DNA from 2 places in the Peribacillus sp. YIM B13481 genome. Region 1 is predicted to be linked to the other one. Evidence: riboswitches for the same ligand, from Rfam matches in the RefSeq annotation. Region 1 holds a riboswitch; the other holds the start of a gene.

Region 1 (4,537 bases):
ATGCCGCATATTCTTTGCCTGAAGAGCTAAATTCATATTCTGCTACAAGGCTGATCGGTAATTATGAACAGGGGGAAAAAGGAATCTCGAGAATGCCTCTGCGTCCATATGAATGTCGTGTGTATCATTTGAAATGAAAAAGGACCTGGTTTTCTCCGTTAGAGAAGACCAGGTCCTTTTTAGTATTATTTTGATTTAAGGTCACATTCCTCAAGAGGAATGACTTTCGTTTTATGTTTAATTTTATAGCCGAACCATAGGACGAAAAATAGAATTAAGCCAATGTAGGAAACGAACATTGAATTCCAGTCGATCCCATTACTGCTGAAAGCTTGATAGCCTTGTCCGATGATAATGATAATACATAGGACAAGGGCGAATATTGGCCCGAATGGGAAGCCTTTGGCCCGGTATGGTAAAGCATTCATATCAAGGCCTTGAGCTGCGTAGGCTTTGCGGAATCGATAATGGGCGATCGCAATCCCGACCCAGGTGACGAATCCTGCCATGCCTGAAGCATTTAATAACCAAATATAAACGACACCATCTCCGAAAAATGATGCTAAGAATGCAACGCAGCCAACTAAAGAAGTCACGATAAGTGCATTCACGGGTACTCCTCTTTTATCTAACTTGCCAAGGAATTTAGGTGCTTTCCCATCACGTGCCAAGTCCCAGAGCATACGGGTTGAAGCGTACATGCCTGAGTTACCGGCGGAAAGTACGGATGATAAAATGATCGCGTTCATGATGGATGCAGCAAATGCAAGGCCAGCCCGTTCAAATACGAGCGTGAAGGGACTTACGGCAACATCTTCACTCAATAAACGTGAATCCGTAAACGGAATGATCATTCCAATTACAAAAATGGCAAGGATATAGAATAAGATGATGCGCCAGAAAACGGATCTGATCGCCTTAGGGATATTCTTTTCTGGATCTTCACTTTCACCAGCCGTCACTCCAAGCAATTCTGTTCCTTGGAATGAAAAGCCGGCAGCCATGAATACACCTAGAATCGTGAAGAACCCTCCATTAAAGGGACCTTCGCCCATTGTGAAATTGGAAAAACCAATAGGGTCTTTTCCACCCATGATTCCGAGAATGATCAGAACACCAGTGATCAAGAAAATGACGACTGTCACGACTTTGATCATGGCAAACCAGAATTCTGCTTCCCCAAAACCTTTAACGGACATGTAATTGATAAGAAACATAGTGATTAACGCAATAGCACTCCAGATGAAGGAGGGAGTATCAGGAAACCAGAACTTCATAATTAAGACAACGGCTGCTAATTCAGCGGCAATGGTGATTGCCCAGTTATACCAGTAGTTCCATCCAATCGCAAAACCGAAAGACGGATCGACGAATTTGGATGCATAGACACGGAACGAACCGGCCACTGGCATGAATGCTGCCATTTCTGCAAGACTTGTCATTAAGTAATAAACCATGATGCCGATGACCGCGTATGCCACCAAGGCACCGCCGGGTCCGGCTGAATGGATGGCACCGCCACTTGCTAAAAATAAACCTGTTCCAATCGTTCCACCTAATGAAATCATCATTAAGTGCCGCGCCTTCAGGCTCCTTTTTAATTCAGTGGGGCTTGATGTTGATTGTGAATTTGGCAATTGATGTTACACTCCTTTTTATTGGAAGGGAACGAAATATAAAAAAACAGCAGTCGAAAAAGATCGACGGCTGTTTATAATAAACCCGTTTATCCTTCCGAAGATAGCTCCCCACGCTTTTTTGAAAAAACGTGACAGTGATGTTCCTGTTCGGTGACACCGCCAGCGAGAATATACATGGAATATACCCTAACTTCGGCAACTTATCCTTTCAAACGGAGTCTTGAATTTTCCAGAATCTCGTCCGTTCTACTTTTATAAGCTGCAGCCTCTAACTCATCGGTAAATGAGGAAGTATTCAATTTTCTTAAATCGTAACGCCAGCTTGTAATTGGCCGTACGATGGTACTCATGAAAAATTATGCAATCGCTAATAGAATGCTAGTAACTGAGTAAACTTTACTATATCAAAATTATAAAATAACTTGTTGGATATCGCAATGATTATTTTATGTGGTTATTCTTTCCTAGTTCTCGAAAGATTGGAAGAGGAAACGATATATAAAAGTAAAGCCATTCTGATAACAATACCGTTATTAAACGGTCCTTCTTTTTATAAGGGCGTAGTCCAATTTTACATGTTGGACCGATTCGGGATTCTCAAATAGATCCACTGCCATTTTTCCAATCCATTCCAGAGGCAAGGAAATGGTCGTGATGTCCAGCATCTCACTCAGGCTATCATTATTGAAGCCCAGAATGGCCACATCTTCAGGTACCCTCATACCCGATTTCTTAGCGGTGAGCATGAATCCAGCAGCCGTGTCATCATTAGTGATGATGATGGCTTCAGGTTTGTTTATCATCGAATGCCAATCCTCAAACAACTTTACACCGTCTTTGATGTGATAACTGCCTTCAAACAACCATTCTTTATTGTTTATAAGTTGATGTTTACTCATGATATCGTTAAAGGCCTTTGTTCGAAGAGAACTGTTCCTGCTCTTTTTACGGCCGAGGCTGTATCCAATTTTCTTATATCCTTTAGAAATCACGTATTCAAGGGCACAGGAGAATGCTGCATAATGATCAATGCTGATGGATGAGAATTCAGCCTGGGCTGTATCCTCACATAAGATAATAGGTCCGTATTTTTGATAATCCAAGAGGATTTTCATTTCCGAAATTCTTGAACAAACGATAATGCCATCGAGTTGCTTCATTTGCAGCATATTCAAAGCCTGGATTTCTTTCTCTCTTTCATAATGGGTTTGAAAGATCACTATATGACACCCAATTGCATTTGCCTGTTTAGTAATTCCGTTAACGATTGCCCCGTAATATGGGTGATTGGTGAAGGGGATGATGATGCCGATAAGATTTGTTTTGCCTTTTGAAAGATGAATGGCGTTGATGTTTCTCGAATAATTCAAGCGATCAATGGCTTGTAAAACGCTCTCTCTCTTATCAGAGCTTACATAAGGATGATTATTCAATACACGGGATACTGTTGAGACAGATACACCAGCACATTGAGCAATTTCTTTAATGTTTGTCATGGGATCACCATTTTTTCTTTTTTTTATATTGTACCGTATGAAACCCATTTCAGAGCAAGAGAACAGATCATGGCTGCTGAAGATTTCTTCAAATAAGGTCTTGTTCTGGTATGGGTTTCATCCTTTAAGATTGGTTTAAGTCTTAGCGGAGGAGGAGATCAGGATGTTCCAAACTTTAATCAGCCTGTTTGTACTTTGCGGAATCGAATTGGGATTGGCGTACTTGGCAGTTTCTTTAAAGTCGGAAAAATGATTGGCAATGCACATGGAATGCCAGATGCCCGTTGAGAAATCCGCGTTTACTCTTGAAATACACACGTTTACTCGTGAATTTCACGTCGTCCCATCATAAACATTAGAAAAAGCTCCCCTAGTTTATATTCACCATAAAAACTCTACAATATAAATTAACTTCATCATTACGTTTTATGTACTGAAGGAAAAGCACTCTCCATTTTAGTAGTTGGATTGCTCATCATACCTGCCGCAACGGCTTATCAGCTGACAGATCGGTTAAGTAGAATGATATTGTCAGTATAATGGTCGGGGTGTTAAATTAAGTCATCGGTTATTATTCACCCTGCCATTTTGGATGCCTCGATATCCGGTTGCATGGTTGGATTGGCCTTTCTCTTTTCCCCAAGCCATGGATTGGTCAGAAGTGTGTTGAAATTGGAGAAAATCAAAGGAGGCACATGTTAAATTCCCCCTTTCTGCAGGTTCCATGCAGATAACTTCATGAAGCTTGTAAACTATTCTTCGATATAGTTGTGATTTTATTTGTTTAAAGTATAATGAATAAGTGTATTTAAAGTTGTATCGCAGGAGCCTTTTTAAGGGAGAGTTAAGTATGGAAGAACAAAATAAATTTTCATCTCGAATAGATTTTTCTTTGGTCACAATATTGCTGTTATTATTCGTAGGAAGTTGCTTAGCAATCTATAGTGCCCAAACGACTGGACAGTACGCGGAAAACTTCTTAATCAAACAAATCTTTTGGTATATAGTGGGGATTGGAATCGTATTAGGGTTTATCACCCTTGATTCGGATCAACTGAAAAAAATTTCCTGGTATGCCTATGGATTCGGATTATTTTTGCTTTTATTGCTGATCCTAATGCCAGAAAGCGTAGTACCTAAAATAAATGGTGCAAGAAGTTGGTATAAAATTCCAGGAGTCGGTTCGATTCAGCCATCGGAATTCATGAAGGTTTTCCTGATCCTGGCTTTAGCAAATCTTATATCAAACCATCATCTCAAAAACACGCTGAAAACGATTCAAACGGATATCTGGCTGCTTATTAAAATCGGTCTCGTTACAGGTGCCCCGCTAATGTTAATCATGCAACAGCCGGATTTAGGCACCGGGCTTGTCATCTTGTCAATCATGCTCGGAATGGT
Region 2 (4,537 bases), on a different contig from region 1:
GTTGTCCCAGCTCTGCTGCTTTGATCGTAGCCATTAACCCAGCTAGACCTCCACCTACGATAATAATTTTACCTTTACCCAATTCTGTCACTCCCTTATTTCCATTAGCAAAGCTATGTTTTTCCTAACAATTATAAATGAACCCCATCTTCTTATACGAAAGCGAAAATTGCACTTACTCCAACATAAGAAAGAAGAACGAAAATGATCAAAGTAACGTAAGTCATGATTTTTTGTGATTTAGGTGAAATTGTCAGACCCCAGCTCACTGCAAATGACCATAATCCATTTGAGAAGTGGAAAATTGTCGAAATGACCCCAACTAAATAAAATGCAATCATAAATGGATTAGAGAAAATCTCTGCCATCATGTCAAAGTCAACCTCTGTACCCATAGCTACTTGGATCCTAGTTGACCATACATGCCAAACAAGGAAAATCAACGTAATGATTCCGCTTAGACGTTGTAAAAAGAACATCCAATTTCGGAAAAACCCAAATCTACCTAAATTATTTTTAGCCGTGAACGCGATATAAATCCCGTAAACAGCATGATAAATCAAAGGTAAGAAAATGATGAAGATTTCCAGGAAATAACGAAACGGTATGCTTTCTAAGAAATGTGCTGCTGAATTAAATGATTCCGGTCCCTTTGTTGCCATATAGTTGGTAACTAAATGCTCCAACAAGAACAGCCCGATCGGAATAACTCCAAGTAGTGAATGAAGTCTACGATTCCCAAACTCACGATTTTTTGCCACTAAGTGCCCCCCCTTAATTTGTGAAAAATCATGCAAAGATAAACTGGTGGCTACCTTTTATCTCCGCGTGAAAATAAAGTATAGAGTCAGAAAACTCCCCTATACTTCCGTTTACAATTATGTGACATGTCCATTTTACTCCTGACTTCTATGTGCGTCAAGAAAACGGATACAAGAATTCTCTTTTTCAGAATAGATTTTATTGGATTAAATTGTCTATTTTTTATTCATCAAGAAGATATTTTGGAGAAATTACTAATTAAACTATTAATATCTCGGTATAATTTATCATTTTTTCCCAATTGTTATTTAAATAAATAAAAAACAGTATAATTTGCAAAAGAAAAACGTTTATAATAGATTAACAGAAAGAGGCGATAAACTATGAAAAAAAATATTGCTGCTGCGATAGAAGAAGAGATTCCAGCTGAGGAAATTCAAACTGAAGAATTCCAAGTTCCAGCTTTCGGATACGAATTAATCAGAGAAGTTCTATTGAACGATATTCTCGGAAAAGACTCTAATCAAATCCTCTATTGGGCAGGTAAACAGTTAGCACGTAAATTCCCATTAAATGGCGATCAAGAAGTTATTGAATTTTTCCAGAGCGCGGGATGGGGCACCCTGGAAATCATGAAGTATACGAAAAACCAGATGGAATTATCACTGACGGGTGAAATAATCAGCCGCCGTATGGATTTACATCCTGACTGTCACTTCCAACTTGAAGCCGGTTTCCTTGCCGAGCAGTTTACACTGCAAAAAAAGTTCCTAAGCGAATCAACGGAAGAAATCAAACGCCGCGCAAAAAAAGTGATATTCACCATTCAATGGGATCCCAGAGATCAAATCTAATGAGCCCTTAAAACAGACTTACCCTTTTTACCGGAAGTCTGTTTTTTATTGGACTCCTTACTCTCAAGCTAGCACATTTGCATGCTGCCCAAGTTTAAATGCTTCATGAAGAGATTCGACCGCCTTCACCATTTCCTTTTCATTGACGACAGTCGAGACTTTAATTTCAGATGTGCTGACCATTTTCACTTGGATGCCTGTATTGGCCATCACTTCAAACATCTCGGCAGCCACTCCTGGATTGGAAACCATACCAGATCCGACGATGGACACCTTGGCCAATCCGCCCTCCGTTTCGACTCGGTCGAATGACAATTGTTCCTTATTGTTTTCCAGTACGATCAAGGCCGCTTGCGTATCTTCACTTTTTGTGGAAAATGATAGATTGGTCGTATCCTCGGCTGTCATGCTTTGAATGATGATGTCCACATTAATCCGGTTTTTCGCAAGTGTCGTGAAAATTGTGGATAATGCACCAAGTGATTGGGGCAATCCATATATTGTGACCCTTGTAATACTGTCTTCAAAAGCAATGCCGCGTACAATTAAGTTTTCTTCCATAGTTGCTTCCTCCTCAATGATCGTTCCTGATTCTCTCTCCATGCTCGAACGGACTACAAGCGGAATTTGATAATTTTTTGCATATTCTACAGCCCTTGGATGAAGGACGCCCGCCCCTAGGTTGGCAAGTTCCAGCATCTCATCATAAGAAATGGATTGGAGTTTACGCGCGGCTTTTATGTAGCGTGGATCCGTAGTGAAAACACCCGTTACATCCGTATAAATATCGCATCTATCCGCATTCAGCGCTGCAGCGATGGCAACTGCCGTCGTATCGGAACCGCCTCGTCCTAAGGTCGTGATTTCCCCATTTGCATCGTTCCCCTGGAAACCGGCAACGACCACAATTTTCTTCTCCTGGAGCTGAGCTTGAATCCTCGTGGCATCGATGTTTAAAATCCGGGCATTCCCATGAACGGATTCCGTTTGCATGCCAGCCTGCCAGCCAGTGTACGAAATGGCTTCATGTCCCTCTTCAATCAATGCCATCGTTAACAGGGATATCGTGACCTGTTCCCCCGTAGTCAATAGCATATCCATTTCCCTCTTGCTCGGTGTTCCGGAAATATCCCGGGCCATGGAAACCAATTGATCCGTGGTTTTCCCCATAGCTGAAACAACGACGACTACCTCATTTCCATTCTTCACTTCCTCGATTACTCGATTGGCAACATTTTTAATTTTTTCTACGCTTCCGACGGATGTCCCGCCGAACTTTTGAACGATTAATGCCATCCTAATGCACCCTCTCTACCTTTTTAGGCAATAAAAAAAGCAATGAGAAATATCTCATTGCTGTGATCACATATCCAATACTGTAAACACAGTGAGATAGCTCTCCAGGGCATAAACCCTGACAATCCGCCATTTATTAAATGTCAGACCAGAAAAACAAGGTATGAGTCTTGTCTTCCTTCGGCGTCATCCCCTTTCAAAACCTTTCATGGAAGCTCATACTTCTCCAGGTTTTTACTCTTGAATTCCGCACCTCTATCAGCACTTTTAAGTTGTCTAGTTAAAAATTCCTTCTTATCATAGCATAGAGAATTGCCTGCAGCAAGATTATTCTTGTAATTTTCTAACGATTCCCTCTGCTACCCCTTTTGGCATGCCAGCTTCCATGATTTCCTCGGCCGTGGCCTCTTTGATTTTCTTCAATGACCCAAAATGCCTTAATAATTGCTTCCTCCGCTTTTCCCCGACTCCCGGAATATCATCAAGCTGGGAGTGAACCGCGTTTTTCCCGCGTAGCTGGCGATGAAACGTAATCGCGAACCGATGCACCTCATCCTGAATTCTTTGCAATAGATAAAATTCCTGGCTCCGTGAATCAAGAGGTACGAGTTCAAGCGGATTTCCAATCATTAATTGTGAAGTCCTATGCTTTTCATCCTTAATGAGACCTGAAAGTGGTATATCAAGGCCTAATTCATTCTCCAAAATATCCCTTACAGCTTCCACATGTCCCTTTCCTCCATCAATGATGATTAAGTCCGGAAGCGGCAGCCCTTCTTTCAATACTCGTGAATACCTTCTTCTGACCACTTCACGCATCGATTCATAATCATCAGGTCCCTGGACCGTTTTGATCTTATATTTACGGTACTCCCTTTTTTCCGGTTTCCCATCAATGAACACGACTAATGCGGAAACAGGGTCACTTCCCTGGATATTCGAGTTGTCGAAAGCTTCAATTCGATGCGGGGTGTAGATCCCTAATTGGTTCCCGAGGTTTTCCACCGCATTGATCGTTCTTTCTTCATCCCGTTCAATCAATGAAAATTTTTCCTTAAGGGCGATGGAGGCATTTTCATTCGCCAATTTAAGCATGTCTTTTTTCGATCCCCGTTTCGGGTGAATCGTTTTGACACCTAGCAGACCTTCGGCCATTTCGGCATCCACTGACTCAGGCAGCAGGATTTCCTTTGGTTTAAAGTGGTTGGTAATCTCGTAAAACTGACCGAGGAATGTAAGAAGTTCCTGTTCCGGTTCATCATAGACAGGAAAAAGTGAAACATCCCTTTCGATCAATTTACCCTGTCGGACAAAAAATACCTGAACGCACATCCAGCCTTTATCATAGGCAAACCCAAATACATCCCTGTCGATGAAATCGGTCGTCATCATTTTCTGCTTCTCCATCGTAATATCGATGTGGGCAATTTTGTCACGATACTCCTTGGCCCTCTCGAAATCGAGCTCCTCTGATGCCTCTAGCATTTTTTCAGTCAGTTCTTTTTTTATCTCAGTATGTCCGCCATTCAAGAACCGGTTGATATCATCCACCATTTTTTTATATTCCTGTTCCTCAACATCATATACACATGGGGCCAGACACTGGCCAAGGTGATAATAAAGAC

Evidence for each region. Region 1 has a riboswitch for lysine ahead of ACFX4X_RS00415 (amino acid permease). Riboswitches for the same ligand answer to the same signal wherever they lie in the genome.
Region 2: linked by a shared signal. The riboswitch ahead of ACFX4X_RS02110 (aspartate kinase) and the one ahead of ACFX4X_RS00415 (amino acid permease) in region 1 are both predicted to bind lysine.

What each region holds. Positions count from the first base shown of each region.
Region 1 covers NZ_JBHZPE010000001.1:69,320-73,856, reverse strand. Annotated here, with positions in the region: gene ACFX4X_RS00420 (glycoside hydrolase family 13 protein) at 1-137, shown strand, start outside; gene ACFX4X_RS00415 (amino acid permease) at 186-1,637, opposite strand; lysine riboswitch at 1,734-1,919, opposite strand; gene ACFX4X_RS00410 (LacI family DNA-binding transcriptional regulator) at 2,174-3,136, opposite strand; gene ACFX4X_RS00405 (metal ABC transporter permease) at 3,590-3,676, shown strand; gene rodA (rod shape-determining protein RodA) at 3,987-4,537, shown strand, end outside.
Region 2 covers NZ_JBHZPE010000002.1:124,767-129,303, forward strand. Annotated here, with positions in the region: gene sdhA (succinate dehydrogenase flavoprotein subunit) at 1-82, opposite strand, end outside; gene ACFX4X_RS02100 (succinate dehydrogenase cytochrome b558 subunit) at 153-761, opposite strand; gene ACFX4X_RS02105 (YslB family protein) at 1,146-1,616, shown strand; gene ACFX4X_RS02110 (aspartate kinase) at 1,680-2,912, opposite strand; lysine riboswitch at 3,002-3,178, opposite strand; gene uvrC (excinuclease ABC subunit UvrC) at 3,240-4,537, opposite strand, start outside.